Regions from separate parts of the Bacillus arachidis genome, predicted to be linked through region 2. Evidence: a T-box and tRNA genes for the amino acid it is inferred to sense, from the RefSeq annotation. Region 2 holds a T-box; the other holds one or more tRNA genes.

Region 1 (9,306 bases), 1.0 Mb from region 2:
TTTAATATATGGTAAATTAATAACCGTCGCTGATGCGAGAAACGCAGAAAGCGAAAAAAAGAAATTGAAAAACTTAGTTGACATTGAAATATGAAAGTGTTAACATAAGGAAGTCGCAAATGAGCGACAAACGAGTTCTTTGAAAACTGAACGAAACAAACAACGTGAAACGTCAATTTTTATTTTAGATGCTAGACAAACTAACTTTATTGGAGAGTTTGATCCTGGCTCAGGATGAACGCTGGCGGCGTGCCTAATACATGCAAGTCGAGCGAATGGATTAAGAGCTTGCTCTTATGAAGTTAGCGGCGGACGGGTGAGTAACACGTGGGTAACCTGCCCATAAGACTGGGATAACTCCGGGAAACCGGGGCTAATACCGGATAACATTTTGCGCTGCATGGCGCGAAATTGAAAGGCGGCTTCGGCTGTCACTTATGGATGGACCCGCGTCGCATTAGCTAGTTGGTGAGGTAACGGCTCACCAAGGCAACGATGCGTAGCCGACCTGAGAGGGTGATCGGCCACACTGGGACTGAGACACGGCCCAGACTCCTACGGGAGGCAGCAGTAGGGAATCTTCCGCAATGGACGAAAGTCTGACGGAGCAACGCCGCGTGAGTGATGAAGGCTTTCGGGTCGTAAAACTCTGTTGTTAGGGAAGAACAAGTGCTAGTTGAATAAGCTGGCACCTTGACGGTACCTAACCAGAAAGCCACGGCTAACTACGTGCCAGCAGCCGCGGTAATACGTAGGTGGCAAGCGTTATCCGGAATTATTGGGCGTAAAGCGCGCGCAGGTGGTTTCTTAAGTCTGATGTGAAAGCCCACGGCTCAACCGTGGAGGGTCATTGGAAACTGGGAGACTTGAGTGCAGAAGAGGAAAGTGGAATTCCATGTGTAGCGGTGAAATGCGTAGAGATATGGAGGAACACCAGTGGCGAAGGCGACTTTCTGGTCTGTAACTGACACTGAGGCGCGAAAGCGTGGGGAGCAAACAGGATTAGATACCCTGGTAGTCCACGCCGTAAACGATGAGTGCTAAGTGTTAGAGGGTTTCCGCCCTTTAGTGCTGAAGTTAACGCATTAAGCACTCCGCCTGGGGAGTACGGCCGCAAGGCTGAAACTCAAAGGAATTGACGGGGGCCCGCACAAGCGGTGGAGCATGTGGTTTAATTCGAAGCAACGCGAAGAACCTTACCAGGTCTTGACATCCTCTGACAACCCTAGAGATAGGGCTTCCCCTTCGGGGGCAGAGTGACAGGTGGTGCATGGTTGTCGTCAGCTCGTGTCGTGAGATGTTGGGTTAAGTCCCGCAACGAGCGCAACCCTTGATCTTAGTTGCCATCATTAAGTTGGGCACTCTAAGGTGACTGCCGGTGACAAACCGGAGGAAGGTGGGGATGACGTCAAATCATCATGCCCCTTATGACCTGGGCTACACACGTGCTACAATGGACGGTACAAAGAGCTGCAAGACCGCGAGGTGGAGCTAATCTCATAAAACCGTTCTCAGTTCGGATTGTAGGCTGCAACTCGCCTACATGAAGCTGGAATCGCTAGTAATCGCGGATCAGCATGCCGCGGTGAATACGTTCCCGGGCCTTGTACACACCGCCCGTCACACCACGAGAGTTTGTAACACCCGAAGTCGGTGGGGTAACCTTTTGGAGCCAGCCGCCTAAGGTGGGACAGATGATTGGGGTGAAGTCGTAACAAGGTAGCCGTATCGGAAGGTGCGGCTGGATCACCTCCTTTCTATGGAGAATTGATGAACGCTGTTCATCAATATAAGTTTCCGTGTTTCGTTTTGTTCAGTTTTGAGAGAACTATCTCTCAGAAATAAATGTATGTTCTTTGAAAACTAGATAACAGTGTAGCTCATATTTTTTAATTTTAGTTTGGTTAAGTTAGAAAGGGCGCACGGTGGATGCCTTGACACTAGGAGTCGATGAAGGACGGGACTAACGCCGATATGCTTCGGGGAGCTGTAAGTAAGCTTTGATCCGAAGATTTCCGAATGGGGAAACCCACCATACGTAATGGTATGGTATCCTTATCTGAATACATAGGGTAAGGAAGACAGACCCAGGGAACTGAAACATCTAAGTACCTGGAGGAAGAGAAAGCAAATGCGATTTCCTGAGTAGCGGCGAGCGAAACGGAATCTAGCCCAAACCAAGAGGCTTGCCTCTTGGGGTTGTAGGACATTCTATACGGAGTTACAAAGGAACGAGGTAGACGAAGCAGTCTGGAAAGGCTCGTCACAGAGGGTAACAACCCCGTAGTCGAAACTTCGTTCTCTCTTGAATGTATCCTGAGTACGGCGGAACACGTGAAATTCCGTCGGAATCCGGGAGGACCATCTCCCAAGGCTAAATACTCCCTAGTGATCGATAGTGAACCAGTACCGTGAGGGAAAGGTGAAAAGCACCCCGGAAGGGGAGTGAAAGAGATCCTGAAACCGTGTGCCTACAAATAGTCAGAGCCCGTTAACGGGTGATGGCGTGCCTTTTGTAGAATGAACCGGCGAGTTACGATCCCGTGCGAGGTTAAGCTGAAGAGGCGGAGCCGTAGCGAAAGCGAGTCTGAATAGGGCGTTTAGTACGTGGTCGTAGACCCGAAACCAGGTGATCTACCCATGTCCAGGGTGAAGTTCAGGTAACACTGAATGGAGGCCCGAACCCACGCACGTTGAAAAGTGCGGGGATGAGGTGTGGGTAGCGGAGAAATTCCAATCGAACCTGGAGATAGCTGGTTCTCCCCGAAATAGCTTTAGGGCTAGCCTCAAGTGTTAGAGTCTTGGAGGTAGAGCACTGATTGGACTAGGGGTCCTCATCGGATTACCGAATTCAGTCAAACTCCGAATGCCAATGACTTATCCTTGGGAGTCAGACTGCGAGTGATAAGATCCGTAGTCAAAAGGGAAACAGCCCAGACCGCCAGCTAAGGTCCCAAAGTGTGTATTAAGTGGAAAAGGATGTGGAGTTGCTTAGACAACTAGGATGTTGGCTTAGAAGCAGCCACCATTTAAAGAGTGCGTAATAGCTCACTAGTCGAGTGACTCTGCGCCGAAAATGTACCGGGGCTAAATACACCACCGAAGCTGCGGATTGATACTTACGTATCAGTGGTAGGGGAGCGTTCTAAGGACAGTGAAGTCAGACCGGAAGGACTGGTGGAGTGCTTAGAAGTGAGAATGCCGGTATGAGTAGCGAAAGACGGGTGAGAATCCCGTCCACCGAATGCCTAAGGTTTCCTGAGGAAGGCTCGTCCGCTCAGGGTTAGTCAGGACCTAAGCCGAGGCCGACAGGCGTAGGCGATGGACAACAGGTTGATATTCCTGTACCACCTCTTTATCGTTTGAGCAATGGAGGGACGCAGAAGGATAGAAGAAGCGTGCGATTGGTTGTGCACGTCCAAGCAGTTAGGCTGATAAGTAGGCAAATCCGCTTATCGTGAAGGCTGAGCTGTGATGGGGAAGCTCCTTATGGAGCGAAGTCTTTGATTCCCCGCTGCCAAGAAAAGCTTCTAGCGAGATAAAAGGTGCCTGTACCGCAAACCGACACAGGTAGGCGAGGAGAGAATCCTAAGGTGAGCGAGAGAACTCTGGTTAAGGAACTCGGCAAAATGACCCCGTAACTTCGGGAGAAGGGGTGCTTTCTTAACGGAAAGCCGCAGTGAATAGGCCCAAGCGACTGTTTAGCAAAAACACAGGTCTCTGCGAAGCCGTAAGGCGAAGTATAGGGGCTGACACCTGCCCGGTGCTGGAAGGTTAAGGAGAGGGGTTAGCGCAAGCGAAGCTCTGAACTGAAGCCCCAGTAAACGGCGGCCGTAACTATAACGGTCCTAAGGTAGCGAAATTCCTTGTCGGGTAAGTTCCGACCCGCACGAAAGGTGTAACGATTTGGGCACTGTCTCAACCAGAGACTCGGTGAAATTATAGTACCTGTGAAGATGCAGGTTACCCGCGACAGGACGGAAAGACCCCGTGGAGCTTTACTGTAGCCTGATATTGAATTTTGGTACAGCTTGTACAGGATAGGCGGGAGCCTTTGAAGCCGGAGCGCTAGCTTCGGTGGAGGCGCTGGTGGGATACCGCCCTGGCTGTATTGAAATTCTAACCTACGGGTCTTATCGACCCGGGAGACAGTGTCAGGTGGGCAGTTTGACTGGGGCGGTCGCCTCCTAAAGTGTAACGGAGGCGCCCAAAGGTTCCCTCAGAATGGTTGGAAATCATTCGTAGAGTGCAAAGGCATAAGGGAGCTTGACTGCGAGACCTACAAGTCGAGCAGGGACGAAAGTCGGGCTTAGTGATCCGGTGGTTCCGCATGGAAGGGCCATCGCTCAACGGATAAAAGCTACCCCGGGGATAACAGGCTTATCTCCCCCAAGAGTCCACATCGACGGGGAGGTTTGGCACCTCGATGTCGGCTCATCGCATCCTGGGGCTGTAGTCGGTCCCAAGGGTTGGGCTGTTCGCCCATTAAAGCGGTACGCGAGCTGGGTTCAGAACGTCGTGAGACAGTTCGGTCCCTATCCGTCGTGGGCGTAGGAAATTTGAGAGGAGCTGTCCTTAGTACGAGAGGACCGGGATGGACGCACCGCTGGTGTACCAGTTGTTCTGCCAAGGGCATAGCTGGGTAGCTATGTGCGGAAGGGATAAGTGCTGAAAGCATCTAAGCATGAAGCCCCCCTCAAGATGAGATTTCCCATAGCGTAAGCTAGTAAGATCCCTGAAAGATGATCAGGTTGATAGGTTCGAGGTGGAAGCATGGTGACATGTGGAGCTGACGAATACTAATAGATCGAGGACTTAACCATATAATATGAAGCAAATGTTATCTAGTTTTGAAGGAATATATATTTGAAATTCCTTTTGACATTCTGAAAAGAATGTGTATAATAATAAAAGTCTGGTAATGATGGCAGAGAGGTCACACCCGTTCCCATACCGAACACGGAAGTTAAGCTCTCTAGCGCCGATGGTAGTTGGGACCTTGTCCCTGTGAGAGTAGGACGTTGCCAGGCTAATATTATTCCGCAGTAGCTCAGTGGTAGAGCTATCGGCTGTTAACCGATCGGTCGTAGGTTCGAGTCCTACCTGCGGAGCCATTATGCTTCCATAGCTCAGCTGGTAGAGCACTTCCATGGTAAGGAAGAGGTCACCGGTTCAAGCCCGGTTGGAAGCTTGCGAACAGTATTACAACTTTTTGGCCCGTTGGTCAAGTGGTTAAGACACCGCCCTTTCACGGCGGTAACACGGGTTCGAATCCCGTACGGGTCACCACTTTTGGAGGATTAGCTCAGCTGGGAGAGCACCTGCCTTACAAGCAGGGGGTCGGCGGTTCGATCCCGTCATCCTCCACCATATATAGTTTATAATGTCGGAGGGGTAGCGAAGTGGCTAAACGCGGCGGACTGTAAATCCGCTCCTTCGGGTTCGGCAGTTCGAATCTGCCCCCCTCCACCATTTTAAAAAAACAACCTGATAAAGGTTTATTTTTTTGAAAAGACAAGCATACTAGTAAATATTAATGGGCTATAGCCAAGCGGTAAGGCAACGGACTTTGACTCCGTCATGCGCTGGTTCGAATCCAGCTAGCCCAGCCATTTACGAGCCATTAGCTCAGTTGGTAGAGCATCTGACTTTTAATCAGAGGGTCGAAGGTTCGAGTCCTTCATGGCTCACCATTTTCGCGGAAGTAGTTCAGTGGTAGAATACAACCTTGCCAAGGTTGGGGTCGCGGGTTCGAATCCCGTCTTCCGCTTTTTTACTTCGGGGCCTTAGCTCAGCTGGGAGAGCGCCTGCCTTGCACGCAGGAGGTCAGCGGTTCGATCCCGCTAGGCTCCATTATAAATTAGAAAAAACCTTACATCTTTTGATGTAAGGTTTTTTGTTTATTCTGCTTTAATAAGGACAAGTTTCCATTTATTTCGTTTACAATAGAAAAATAGAGTAAAATATAAGGTTTGAATTAAAGCGTGTGTGGATACGGGGGAAGGGAGGAATAGGTGTTGAAAATTGTTATTGCATCTGATTCATATAAAGAAAGCTTACGAGCGATAGAAGTATGTAAGGCCATTGAAAAAGGGTTTACTAAAGTTTTTCCTGAAGCTGAGTATGTGAAACTTCCAATTGGAGATGGAGGAGAAGGTACCGTTCAATCTCTTGTTGATGCTACAGGAGGAAAGATCATTCAACTTTACGTAACAGGTCCACTTGGTGAACGTGTAGATGCATTCTACGGTATTTCTCAAGATAAAAGAACAGCGTTTATTGAAATGGCAGCAGCGTCGGGGTTGCATCATGTTCCGGTTGAACAGCGAAACCCTCTCATCACCACAACAAAAGGAACGGGGGAGCTTATATTAGATGCCTTAGATAAAGGTGTACAGCATATTATTTTAGGGCTTGGCGGAAGTGCTACGAACGATGGAGGGACAGGCATGCTCTCAGCCCTAGGTGTAAGGTTTTTAAGGAAAGATGGACGAATAATAGAACCTGTCGGTGAAAATTTACATTTTATTGATTCTTTAGACTTAGCTAAGTTGGATTCTCGTTTAGCGCATGTGAAAATAGAAGCGGCATGTGATGTAGACAATCCTTTAACAGGACAAAAAGGAGCATCCTTTGTATTTGCAAAGCAAAAAGGAGCAAATCCAGAAATGATCACGCAGTTAGATGATAATTTAAAGCATTATGCCTATGTATTAAAACGGCATGTACACATTGATGTGGAAGAGATACCGGGTGCAGGAGCTGGGGGAGGATTAGGGGCTGCAGTTGTTGCTGTACTACAAGGTCAATTAAGAAAGGGAATTGAAATTGTATTAGACTATACAAATTTTGATGAACATATAAAAGAAGCAACTCTTGTTCTTACAGGTGAAGGAAGGATAGATGTGCAAACCGCTTATGGAAAAGCACCGGTTGGGGTTGCTAAACGTGCAAAGAGACTACATATACCTGTTATAGCTATTGGGGGTTCTGTACTTTCGAATCACATTTCAGTTTATAAAGAAGGAATAGATGCTGTGTTTGCTGCCACATCAAGTCCAATGACACTAGAGGAAGCATATATAGCAGCAAGAGAAAATATTGAAATGACTGCGCGGAATATCGCATCTGTATGGAAAATAGCTTCAGGAAAACGTCTCTAATTATAGGGGACGTTTTATTTTTCACTATTTATGTGTACATGTGTAATGAGATTTTTTAGAAAACGGTTTATTTTATACATAAAACAGACGAAAAATATAGATTTCTACGTAGATATTAGTGAATGAGGTGTATATACATACAAAAAAATGTCGAGTTGAGTCAGAGTATATAAAAGATTTAAAATATTTAGTGAAGGCATAAAAGGGGGAGACTATCTATGAAGAAAGAAATTTCAATCGTTGGAGTTCCAATGGACTTAGGACAGATGCGTCGTGGAGTTGATATGGGTCCAAGTGCAATTCGTTATGCGGGAGTAATTGAAAGAATTCAAAACATCGGATATGACGTAGAAGATATTGGGGATATTTGTATCAAGAGAGAAAAAGAAGTAGCTGAAAATACAAATTTAAGAAACCTTACACAAGTTGCAAAAGTTTGTGATGAATTAGCAGGTAAGGTTGATCATATTATAGAAGAAGGTCGTTTTCCACTTGTACTAGGTGGCGATCATAGTATTGCAATTGGGACACTTGCAGGAGTAGCAAAGCATTATAAAAATTTAGGTGTAATTTGGTATGATGCACACGGTGATTTAAATACAGAAGAAACGTCACCGTCTGGAAATATTCATGGTATGTCACTTGCAGCAAGCTTAGGTTATGGTCATCCTTCATTAGTGAATTTATACGAGGCGTATCCGAAAGTGAAAAAGGAAAACGTCGTTATCATTGGTGCACGTGCATTAGATGAGGGAGAAAAAGACTTCATCCGCGATGAAGGAATTAAAGTATTTACAATGCATGAAATTGATCGTATGGGTATGACTGCGGTTATGGAAGAAACAATTGCATACTTATCACATACAGATGGTGTTCATTTATCATTAGATTTAGATGGACTAGATCCACATGATGCACCAGGAGTGGGAACACCTGTAATTGGTGGACTATCCTATCGTGAAAGTCATTTAGCAATGGAAATGCTAGCGGAGGCTGATATTATTACATCAGCTGAGTTTGTGGAAGTAAATACGATTTTAGATGAGAAAAACAGAACAGCAACAACAGCGGTAGCTTTAATGGGTTCTTTATTCGGTGAAAAACTAAAATAAATGTAAGACAAACGACGACTAATTATATTTAGATAATAGGTGTTTAAGTTAATAAAATCAAAGGGATGAACAAATTGGATATGTACAATCTGTTCATCCCTTTTTATTGTCTTGTTAAAATATAGTATATGGTATCGGGAGTTTTCTAATGAATACTCCCCCACTTCACTTCGTTTGAAGTAGGGGTACTCTTTCGGTAATATCTGATAGAGAAACGATTGTGTTGTGTCCGTTAAGTTGCCTATTTTTTATGTAATTGTTTTTAAAACTTGTTACACTGTTTATGAAGGTATTTGTTAAATAATGATAGCAGGAACTATGGACTTGGAGGTGATATATGTGAAGAAATATAAAATAGGAGAAGTAGGCAAGGAATTTGGAGTTTCGATAGATGCGTTAAGGTTTTATGAAAAGAAAGGCTTCTTAAAACCACAAAAAGATAAAGATACTGGTTTTAGATTTTATACATATGAAGATTTTGGAATATTTTTAGCCATTAAAAATTTTCGTCAAATGGGGTTTCATGTTAAAGAAATTGGATCTATTTTTAATGGTTTAGAATTAGATGCCATGATAGAAAAATGCAATGACAAAATAACTGAAAAAGAAGAAACAATAAAAAAGTTGGAATTAGAAATAAAACAAATTAATGAGTTTATGGGCTTATTAAAAAAATATAAAAAAGAAGATAGACAATGGTTTATAGAGTCAACTGAAACCTATTATCTTCTAAGACATATTCATTTAGATAAAGGAACATTATGTGTAAATCCTCTGTTAAAAGAATGGCTATCATTTTTGCCAACAGTCTATCCAGCACTATACATTCCACTTGAACAATATAAACTGAAAACGATTTGTAACAGTTATTGGGTAATGGCTATCCCTGAAGTGAAAATGAGGGAATACGAATTGCCTATGGATGAATCAGTTTTACAAGTAGATATGGGAGAGTGTTTGAATTATTTATATGAAAAAGATGCGAACGAACCCTTATCCAACCTAATTTTAGAAGAGCCATTACATATCAT
Region 2 (9,306 bases):
TATTTGTGGAAGGGTTATCGACTCTTGTGCCGCGAAAAGCGATTACGGATCAAGTACGGGAATGTGTGGTTACACTTTCCTATGTGTATGGTGTGGATGTGCTATCGATGCAAAACATTGTGCTTGGAGCAATGACAGAACTGCAAACGATTGATATGGAAAGGCTTCGCAAAGGAGCGCGTGATTGGTATCAATTCGAAAATGGTCAAGCGCTTCCAGTGTTAAGTGAACGAGTGCAGCCTCATTCTTCACGTACGATGAAAGAGAAAGAGCCGTCTACACAAGAAGAGATGCTCATTAAACAGCTGGAAGAGATTCCACCAAAACAATTGTTAAAAGAAATCTCAGGCGGTGCAGAAGCGACAAAAGCAGATTTGCAAATTGTAGAAGAAGTAATGATGAATCAAAAATTAACACCAGGTGTTGTCAATGTACTGATTTATTATGTAATGCTGCGTTCAGATATGAAGCTCTCCAAAACATATGTTGAGAAAATCGCAGGACATTGGGCACGAAAAAAGGTCGGTACCGTATCAGAAGCAATGGCATTGGCGAAAGAAGAGAATCGCCAATATCAAGAGTGGGCTGAGACGAAGAAGAAGGGCCGTACATCGAAAAAAACAGTACGGAAAGAAATGGTGCCAGATTGGCTGAAAGAACAAGCGAAGGAACAACCAAAAGAACAACCAAAAGAACAGTCTAAAGATCTTGCAAATGTGACGGAAAAACCGAGCAAGTTAGAAGAAGAAAGAAAGAGATTGGAAGAAGAGTTAAAAAAATATAAGCGTGATTAATAGAGGAGAATGAACGCTCTTTGAGGTGAAAGAATGGAGCATATTCAAAATTCATTTGCAAAGTTAATGCAAAATGAAAATTTTAAAAATAGATATGAAGTGTTAAAAGCAGAAGTTATGGCTCATCCGCGTATAAAAGAGTTTGTAGAAGAGCATAAAGGTGAAGTCACGACTTCCATGATAGAGCGAAGTCTTGTGAAGCTATATGAATACATTGGACAAAGCGTTGGATGCGCAGATTGCCCGAACTTAGAATCATGTAAAAATATGATTCAAGGGTATGAACCGAAATTGATTATTCAAGGTAAGATGATTGACATTCAATATGATCGCTGCGTAAGAAAAGTGGCCTATGATGAGAGGAAGAAACAAGAGAAGCTCATTCAAAGTGTATATATGCCTAAGGATATATTGCAGGCGTCTATGTCTTCTCTCGATTTATCTGATGGAAATCGCTTTGAAGCAATTCGTGCCGCGAATGAATTTTTAAGTGAGTATGAGCCAGGGAAGAAAGTACAGGCATTGTACTTCTATGGACCGTTTGGTGTTGGGAAAACATTTGTTTTGGGAGCAATTGCTAATGAGTTGGCTCAGAGGAAAGTCAGTTCAATGATTGTATATTTGCCTGAATTTTTACGTGAAATAAAAAGTTCGCTGCAAAATAATACGATTAGCGAAAAAATTGACGCAGTAAAATATGTGCCGGTATTAATGTTAGATGATATTGGAGCAGAAGCGATGTCAAGCTTTGTTCGTGATGATGTACTTGGTGCCATTTTACAATTCCGTATGCTTGAAAACTTACCAACGTTCTTTACGTCTAATTTTGATTTTAAACAGTTAGAACATCATTTAACGTATACACAGCGCGGAGAAGCAGAAGAAATGAAGGCGGCACGGATTATGGAGCGCATTAAATATTTAGCGAAGCCGGTTCCGGTTGGCGGGAAAAATCGTCGTCATACGTAAAGAGCGAGCATAATGCTTGCTCTTTTTATTTATCTATACGTTTGAAAATTCATACGAGCTTGTATCATTTTTTTTCTACTCCCTTAATATATATAAAATTAGCAAGGATTATAGGATGAAGCTTTCATCAGTATGGAGAAGTTATTTCGACATAGAGCCCAACTTACACGAACTGAACTCTTATGGGGCTTGAGAGAAAGCAACTCTGTAAGCGGGATAAAAGGGGGGGACAAGAGTGATTGAAATCTGTTTCGAAGAAAAAAATGATGCTGCGCACGTATATCAACAACTGATAAAGAGAACGGAAAAGCTATATAAAGAAACGAGTGTTTATTTATATGAACAAAAGGTAACAATTCATATTCCAATATGCGAATCGAATTATATTGAGAAAGTTTTAATACCAGTACTCCTTTATTTTATTGTTAATATAAAACAAAATGAATGGATTCGTGCCATTTTAAAAGAAAAGTTTTTTTACGAAGAACAAGAAGAATGCCATCAAATTTTACATATGGCACATGCTATTTTAAATGGAAAACGAAAAGGGCTTGCTTCGGATTTAACACGTAATCAAATTGAAGATCGTATTATGTCTTCTTTAAAAGGGTGGATCTGTGACCCGCTTTCGTTTTCTTTTTCATCTTATATTCGTTTTCGTCTCCGCGCATATAGGGAGATGATTCATCGACTTGCGGAAGTAGCGATTGATGAATATAAAATGGAACAAGAATATCAAATGTTTGTAGAAATGCTACGGCAACAGGTGAGTAGCCGTAAATCACGGTTATCTTGCATACATCTTGTATTTGATGAAAGCTTTATTTTTTATGATGAAAAAGGAATACGTTTAAAGCAGGAGAAATTGGTTCAATATATAGATGAGGAGTTACTAACTAAGCAGAGTGTATATATTGACACGAAGGTAATTGCACCGCTTCTTTCTATTGCACCGAGAACGATTTATTTGTATACGAAAGAGCAAGATCACAATATGATCGTTACCCTTCAAAATGTATTTCAAGAACGAGTTCAATTATGTGCACTACATGAATTTGAGCGCAACGTGAAAAATTTAAAAAATAAGGGGAACGCCCTTGATTTTCTAAGTTTTTGAGCATATAATTACCTACATAAATGAAATATATTGAAATGTCACGATGAGGACAAGAGTAATTTGCTACGATTCTCAGAGAGGGAAGCCTTAGGGTGTGAGCTTCCTAGTACGAGTTTATTACTTACCACCTCTAAACTTTAGCAGTGAACGTTTTTCTAGTAATTGCTAACGGTCAACACCGTTATGTTGTACTTGAGCAATTAACAATTTGGTTAATTGGAACAAGGGTGGAACCACGAATTCAACACTCGTCCCTTTTTACGGGATGAGTGTTTTTTATTTTGAGAAAAAGAGGAGTGACCAGTGATGGCAGATGTAGTTAAAATTACTTTCCCTGATGGAGCTGTGAAGGAGTTCCCAAAAGGAACAACAACTGAAGAAATCGCAGCTTCTATTAGCCCAGGCTTAAAGAAAAAGGCTGTGGCTGGAAAATTAAATGATGAGATGATTGATCTTCGTACACCAATCGAAGAAGATGGTGCAGTTTCAATCATTACATTAGACTCTGAAGATGGCTTGTACATTTTACGTCATTCAACAGCTCATCTTTTAGCGCAAGCGTTAAAACGTTTATATAAAGATGTGAAACTTGGTATTGGTCCAGTAATTGAAAATGGCTTCTACTACGATATCGATATGGAAGAGGCAATTACAGTTGAGGACTTCCCAAAAATCGAAAAAGAAATGCAAAAAATTGTGAACGAGAACTTAGAAATCGTTCGTCATGAGGTACCACGTGCTGAAGCACTTCGCCGTTATGAGGAAATCGGAGATGAGCTAAAATTAGAATTAATTAACGATCTTCCTGAAGATGCTGTTATTTCAATCTATGAACAAGGTGAATTTTTCGACCTTTGCCGCGGTGTTCATCTTCCATCTACAGGGAAAATTAAAGTATTTAAATTGTTAAGCGTTGCGGGTGCTTACTGGCGCGGCGATAGCAATAATAAAATGCTACAACGTATTTACGGTACTGGATTCGTGAAAAAAGCAGAATTAGATGAGCATTTACGTATGCTTGAAGAAGCGAAAGAGCGTGACCACCGTAAATTAGGTAAAGAGTTAAAATTATTTACAAATAGCCAAAAAGTAGGACAAGGTTTACCACTTTGGTTACCAAAAGGTGCAACAATCCGTCGTATCATTGAGCGTTACATCGTTGATAAAGAAGCAAGCTTAGGATATGACCACGTATACACTCCAGTTCTAGGAAGCAGAGAGCTTTATGAAACTTCTGGTCACTGGAATCACTACCGTGATGGTATGTTCCCATCAATGGAAATGGACAATGAAGAATTAGTGCTTCGTCCAATGAACTGCCCTCACCATATGATGGTGTATAAAAATGATATTCACAGCTATCGTGAATTACCAATCCGTATTGCGGAGCTTGGAACAATGCATCGTTATGAAATGTCTGGAGCATTATCTGGATTGCAACGTGTACGTGGAATGACTTTAAATGATGCGCACATTTTCGTTCGTCCAGATCAAATTAAAGAAGAGTTAAAACGTGTTGTAAACCTAACTTTAGAGGTATACAAAGACTTCGGTTTAGAAAACTATTCATTCCGCTTATCTTATCGTGACCCAGAAGATACTAAAAAGTACTATGCTGACGATGAAATGTGGGAAAAAGCACAAGGTATGTTGAAAGAAGCGATGGATGAAATGGGTCTTGAGTACTATGAAGCTGAAGGTGAAGCGGCATTCTATGGTCCAAAGCTCGATGTTCAAGTTCGTACTGCACTTGGAAAAGACGAAACACTTTCAACTGTACAATTAGACTTCTTACTTCCAGAACGCTTTGAATTAACTTACGTTGGAGAAGATGGTAAACCTCATCGTCCAGTTGTTATTCACCGAGGTGTTGTATCAACTATGGAACGTTTCGTTGCCTTCTTAATTGAAGAGTACAAAGGTGCATTCCCAACATGGTTAGCGCCAGTTCAAGTACAAGTAATCCCAGTTTCTCCGCAAGTACATTTAGACTACGCGAAGAAAGTACAGGAAGACTTACAACGCGCTGGTATCCGTGTTGAAGTAGATACTCGTGAAGAGAAAATTGGTTACAAAATTCGTGAAGCACAAATGCAAAAAATTCCGTATATGCTTGTAGTAGGTGACAATGAAGTGGCTGAAAACGGCGTAAACGTACGTAAATACGGTGAACAAAAATCAGAAACAATTGCATTAGATGCATTTGTTGATATGATTAAAGTTGAAGGAAAACGCTAAGAAAGAGCCGCGGTATGCCGCGGCTTTCTTTTATGTTGCCAAGGATAAAAACTAGAAATAATAACCAAACAACACTTATCATAAAAAAGTATTGCATGTATTCGTGTTGTTTGTTACAATATTTCTTGTTGTTAGTAAAACGCGTCTTCTTGACAGACGTTATATCCTATGATAAACTCATCAAGGATAATAGAATATTGTTTTGTAGAACAAGTAGAAGCACCCGCTTCTCACCTGATTGACGCATATGCAGTTAGCAGGTAAATGTCTTTCTTACTTAAGATCGTACAAGTGTGGGTGTTCGTATGCCCACACTTTTTTGTTTGGGTTCTACGACTACAAACGTATTCTAAGAAAACCTTGGAGGTGGCTTACTATTAGCAAGGATATGATGATTAACGAGCAAATTCGTGCACGTGAAGTACGTTTAGTTGGTGCGAATGGTGATCAACTTGGCATCAAGTCTCGTAATGACGCTTTAGACTTAGCTGCAAATCTTAATCTTGATTTAGTATTGGTTGCTCCAAATGCGAAACCGCCAGTATGCCGCATTATGGACTACGGTAAATTCCGCTTTGAGCAACAAAAGAAAGAAAAAGAACAGCGCAAAAATCAAAAAGTAATTAGCATGAAAGAAGTTCGTTTAAGTCCAACAATTGATGAACACGACTTTAACACAAAACTTCGTAATGCTATCAAGTTTTTAGAGAAAGGCGACAAGGTTAAAGCGTCAATTCGCTTTAAAGGACGTGCCATTACTCATAAAGAAATCGGTCAACGTGTCTTAGATCGCTTCTCAGAAGCTTGTGCTGAAGTTAGTACAATTGAATCTAAGCCTAAAATGGAAGGACGTAGTATGTTCTTAGTTTTAGCACCGAAAAACGATAAGTAATAGATAGAGGAGGAAATACCTATGCCTAAACAAAAAACTCATCGCGGCGCTGCAAAGCGTTTCAAAAAAACTGGATCTGGTAAACTTAAGCGTGACCACGCTTATACTAGCCATTTATTCGCTAACAAATCTACAAAAGCTAAACGTAAACTACGTAAAGCTGGTCTAGTAAGCGCTGGTGACTACAAACGTATTCGTCAAATGCTTGACAACTTAAAATAAGTTCGGTTGATATATAGAACACACTAGGAGGTAATATTATGCCAAGAGTAAAAGGTGGTACAGTTACTCGTAAACGTCGTAAAAAAATGATTAAACTAGCGAAAGGTTACTACGGTTCTAAAAATACTTTATTCAAAGTTGCTAACCAACAAGTAATGAAGTCTTTATTATATGCGTTCCGTGACCGTCGTCAAAAGAAACGTGACTTCCGTAAATTATGGATCACTCGTATTAACGCAGCTGCTCGCATGAATGGTCTTTCTTACAGCCGTTTAATGCACGGTTTAAAACTTGCTGGTATCGAAGTTAACCGCAAGATGCTTGCTGACTTAGCTGTTCATGACGAAAAAGCTTTCGCTGAATTAGCAACAGTTGCAAAAAGCAACCTAAAATAATTGTTTAAAAACCTTAGAAGATTTTCTTCTAAGGTTTTTTTATTTATAATCATTTTAATCATTCCATAATTAGAATCGTTTTCTTTTCTTCTATTGTATTAATATGAATTTGTAAGAACTTTTTGTACCTATAACGAGAGGCGTTTACATGAAGGAAAGGAAAATTAACGGACGTGTTGTGCCTAATATGAGAAAATCAGTATGAAAGTTGTAACAACATAGAAGAATATAGTAGAACATACAGTAAAAAAGTCAGAGGAGATTCCTCTGGCTTTTTTACTGTAGTTTTTATTATAAAGAAAGGAATCTTTCCTAGTGGAAATGACACTGTTATAATGGAAAGATGATATGGAAGTTTCATCATATGTAGATAATGTTTAGATGATTTAGGGACAAGCTATTTCATAAAGGGATAGGAAGCTAATTAGATAGTAAAGGGTAGGATTTTTTAGCTTACAATAAATATGAGATGAAACAACATTGTTTTATGCGATGTTGGAGGAGGAATAGAATGGACTTACTACAATTATTTAAATTACAAAAAGAATTAGATGATCGTATTGTAAAAGAGCATGACTTACAACCGAAGAAGCTATTAAAGGAAAAGATGTTAGCACTTCTTGTTGAAATTGGAGAACTTGCAAATGAAACACGTTGTTTTAAATATTGGAGCACCAAGCCAGCAGCTGAGCGTGAAGTTATACTTGAAGAATATGTAGATGGTTTGCACTTTATTTTATCGATTGGAATTGACTTAGGAATTGATAAAAACTTCTTGTTTTATAAATGTGCACAAACGAACAAAACACAAGTTGAAATTTTCTTAGACACATATGCAAAAGTGATTCGTTTTACGGACCAACCATCTATTACAAATTATATTGAACTATTTACAAGCTACCTTCGCCTTGGACAAGCTCTTGATTTTGGACAAGAAGAAATTGAAAAAGCATATTTAGATAAGAACGAAGTAAATCATCAGCGCCAAACACAAGGATATTGATTTGATTTTTGAATATTTCGATTTAATTATTGTATAATTAATTTATTGAAGAAAAAGGAGGGTATTGGTAATGACAAAATTAGACGCGACATTGACAATGTTAAAAGAATTAACAGATGCACGCGGGATCGCAGGGAATGAACGCGAACCACGTGAAGTAATGAAAAAGTATATCGAACCGTTTGCAGATGAACTTTCTACAGATAATTTAGGAAGTTTAGTTGCGAAAAAAGTTGGGGAAGAAAACGGTCCGAAAATTATGGTAGCTGGCCACTTAGATGAAGTTGGTTTCATGATTACGCAAATTGATGACAAAGGTTTCCTTCGTTTTCAAACAGTTGGTGGCTGGTGGTCACAAGTTATGCTTGCGCAGCGTGTAACAATCGTAACGCGTAAAGGTGATGTGACAGGTGTGATTGGTTCAAAACCACCGCACATTTTACCAGCGGAAGCTCGTAAAAAACCAGTTGAAATTAAAGATATGTTCATTGATATTGGTGCTTCTAGCAAAGAAGAAGCAATGGAATGGGGCGTACGACCAGGAGATCAAGTTGTACCATACTTTGAATTCCAAGTGATGAAAAATGAAAAGATGCTGCTTGCAAAAGCATGGGATAACCGCATTGGTTGTGCAATTGCAATTGATGTGTTAAAACAATTAAAAGATGAAAAGCATCCAAACGTTGTATACGGTGTTGGAACTGTTCAAGAAGAAGTAGGTCTTCGCGGTGCGAAAACATCTGCACATTATATTAAACCAGATATCGCATTTGCGGTAGATGTTGGTATTGCTGGTGATACACCAGGAGTAACAGAGAAAGAAGCACAAAGTAAAATGGGTGACGGGCCACAAATCATTTTATATGATGCATCAGTCATTGGACATACTGGACTTCGCAATTTCGTAGTTGATGTGGCGGATGAATTAGACATTCCTTATCAATATGATTCTGTAGCTGGTGGCGGGACTGACGCAGGTGCAATTCATGTTTCAGTCAATGGTATTCCATCTATGGCAATTACGATTGCAACTCGTTATATTCACTCTCACGCAGCAATGTTACATCGTGATGATTATGAGAATGCAGTGAAGTTAATTGTAGAAGTTATCAAACGTCTTGATAAAGAGACTGTACATAATATTACATTTAACTAATAAAAAAAGCGAAGACATCTCTTCGCTTTTTTATATTTCAAAAGGTTTTTCTAATCCAGCGGCAGCGTGAGCTCCTAAAATAATTAACCTTGTTAGTTGCATTGCCATAAAGTGCGGTGAGTAAATCATACCTTTTTTTAGCCATGATATAATCATTCCAAGATGAGCTCCTGTTACATAACTAATCAGAATATCGCGTGGGATCATGAGTTCTTCATCATTTGGCTGTGAAATGGATAAGCTTAACGTTAAATGTGTTTGAATTGTTTTCATCATTTTATAAAAAAAGTTTCCTGCTGCTTTTTCACCAAGCATGACGTTATAGAAGGTAGCATTTTCAGCGATGTGCTCAAATAGGGCTAGAAAAGTTGGATGAGGGGAGTTAAATATAAGCTGAAAATCTTCCTTATTATGCCTTTTGGGCCTAATTATTTCGGTAAGCTTTACTAACATTTCCTCGATACTTTTATCTAATAAGTCATATTTGTCATGATAGTGGCTATAAAAGGTAGCGCGATTG

Evidence for each region. The T-box of region 2 lies ahead of thrS (threonine--tRNA ligase). A T-box ahead of a tRNA ligase gene usually reads a tRNA of that ligase, here a tRNA-Thr.
Region 1: it encodes a tRNA-Thr, which carries the amino acid that the T-box ahead of thrS (threonine--tRNA ligase) is inferred to sense. The anticodon was not compared.

What each region holds. Positions count from the first base shown of each region.
Region 1 covers NZ_CP127376.1:154,126-163,431, forward strand. Annotated here, with positions in the region: rRNA gene QRY57_RS02535 (16S ribosomal RNA) at 207-1,757, shown strand; rRNA gene QRY57_RS02540 (23S ribosomal RNA) at 1,903-4,823, shown strand; rRNA gene rrf (5S ribosomal RNA) at 4,915-5,030, shown strand; tRNA gene QRY57_RS02550 (tRNA-Asn) at 5,040-5,114, shown strand; tRNA gene QRY57_RS02555 (tRNA-Thr) at 5,119-5,191, shown strand; tRNA gene QRY57_RS02560 (tRNA-Glu) at 5,215-5,289, shown strand; tRNA gene QRY57_RS02565 (tRNA-Val) at 5,295-5,370, shown strand; tRNA gene QRY57_RS02570 (tRNA-Tyr) at 5,389-5,472, shown strand; tRNA gene QRY57_RS02575 (tRNA-Gln) at 5,538-5,612, shown strand; tRNA gene QRY57_RS02580 (tRNA-Lys) at 5,618-5,693, shown strand; tRNA gene QRY57_RS02585 (tRNA-Gly) at 5,699-5,770, shown strand; tRNA gene QRY57_RS02590 (tRNA-Ala) at 5,781-5,853, shown strand; gene QRY57_RS02595 (glycerate kinase) at 6,018-7,163, shown strand; gene rocF (arginase) at 7,382-8,275, shown strand; gene QRY57_RS02605 (MerR family transcriptional regulator) at 8,615-9,306, shown strand, end outside.
Region 2 covers NZ_CP127376.1:4,049,635-4,058,940, reverse strand. Annotated here, with positions in the region: gene QRY57_RS22510 (replication initiation and membrane attachment family protein) at 1-794, shown strand, start outside; gene dnaI (primosomal protein DnaI) at 828-1,763, shown strand; gene ytxC (putative sporulation protein YtxC) at 1,999-2,880, shown strand; T-box leader at 2,912-3,139, shown strand; gene thrS (threonine--tRNA ligase) at 3,187-5,118, shown strand; ribosomal protein L20 leader region at 5,324-5,445, shown strand; gene infC (translation initiation factor IF-3) at 5,507-6,010, shown strand; gene rpmI (50S ribosomal protein L35) at 6,032-6,232, shown strand; gene rplT (50S ribosomal protein L20) at 6,271-6,627, shown strand; gene QRY57_RS22475 (dUTP diphosphatase) at 7,139-7,630, shown strand; gene QRY57_RS22470 (M42 family metallopeptidase) at 7,701-8,786, shown strand; gene QRY57_RS22465 (TetR/AcrR family transcriptional regulator) at 8,817-9,306, opposite strand, start outside.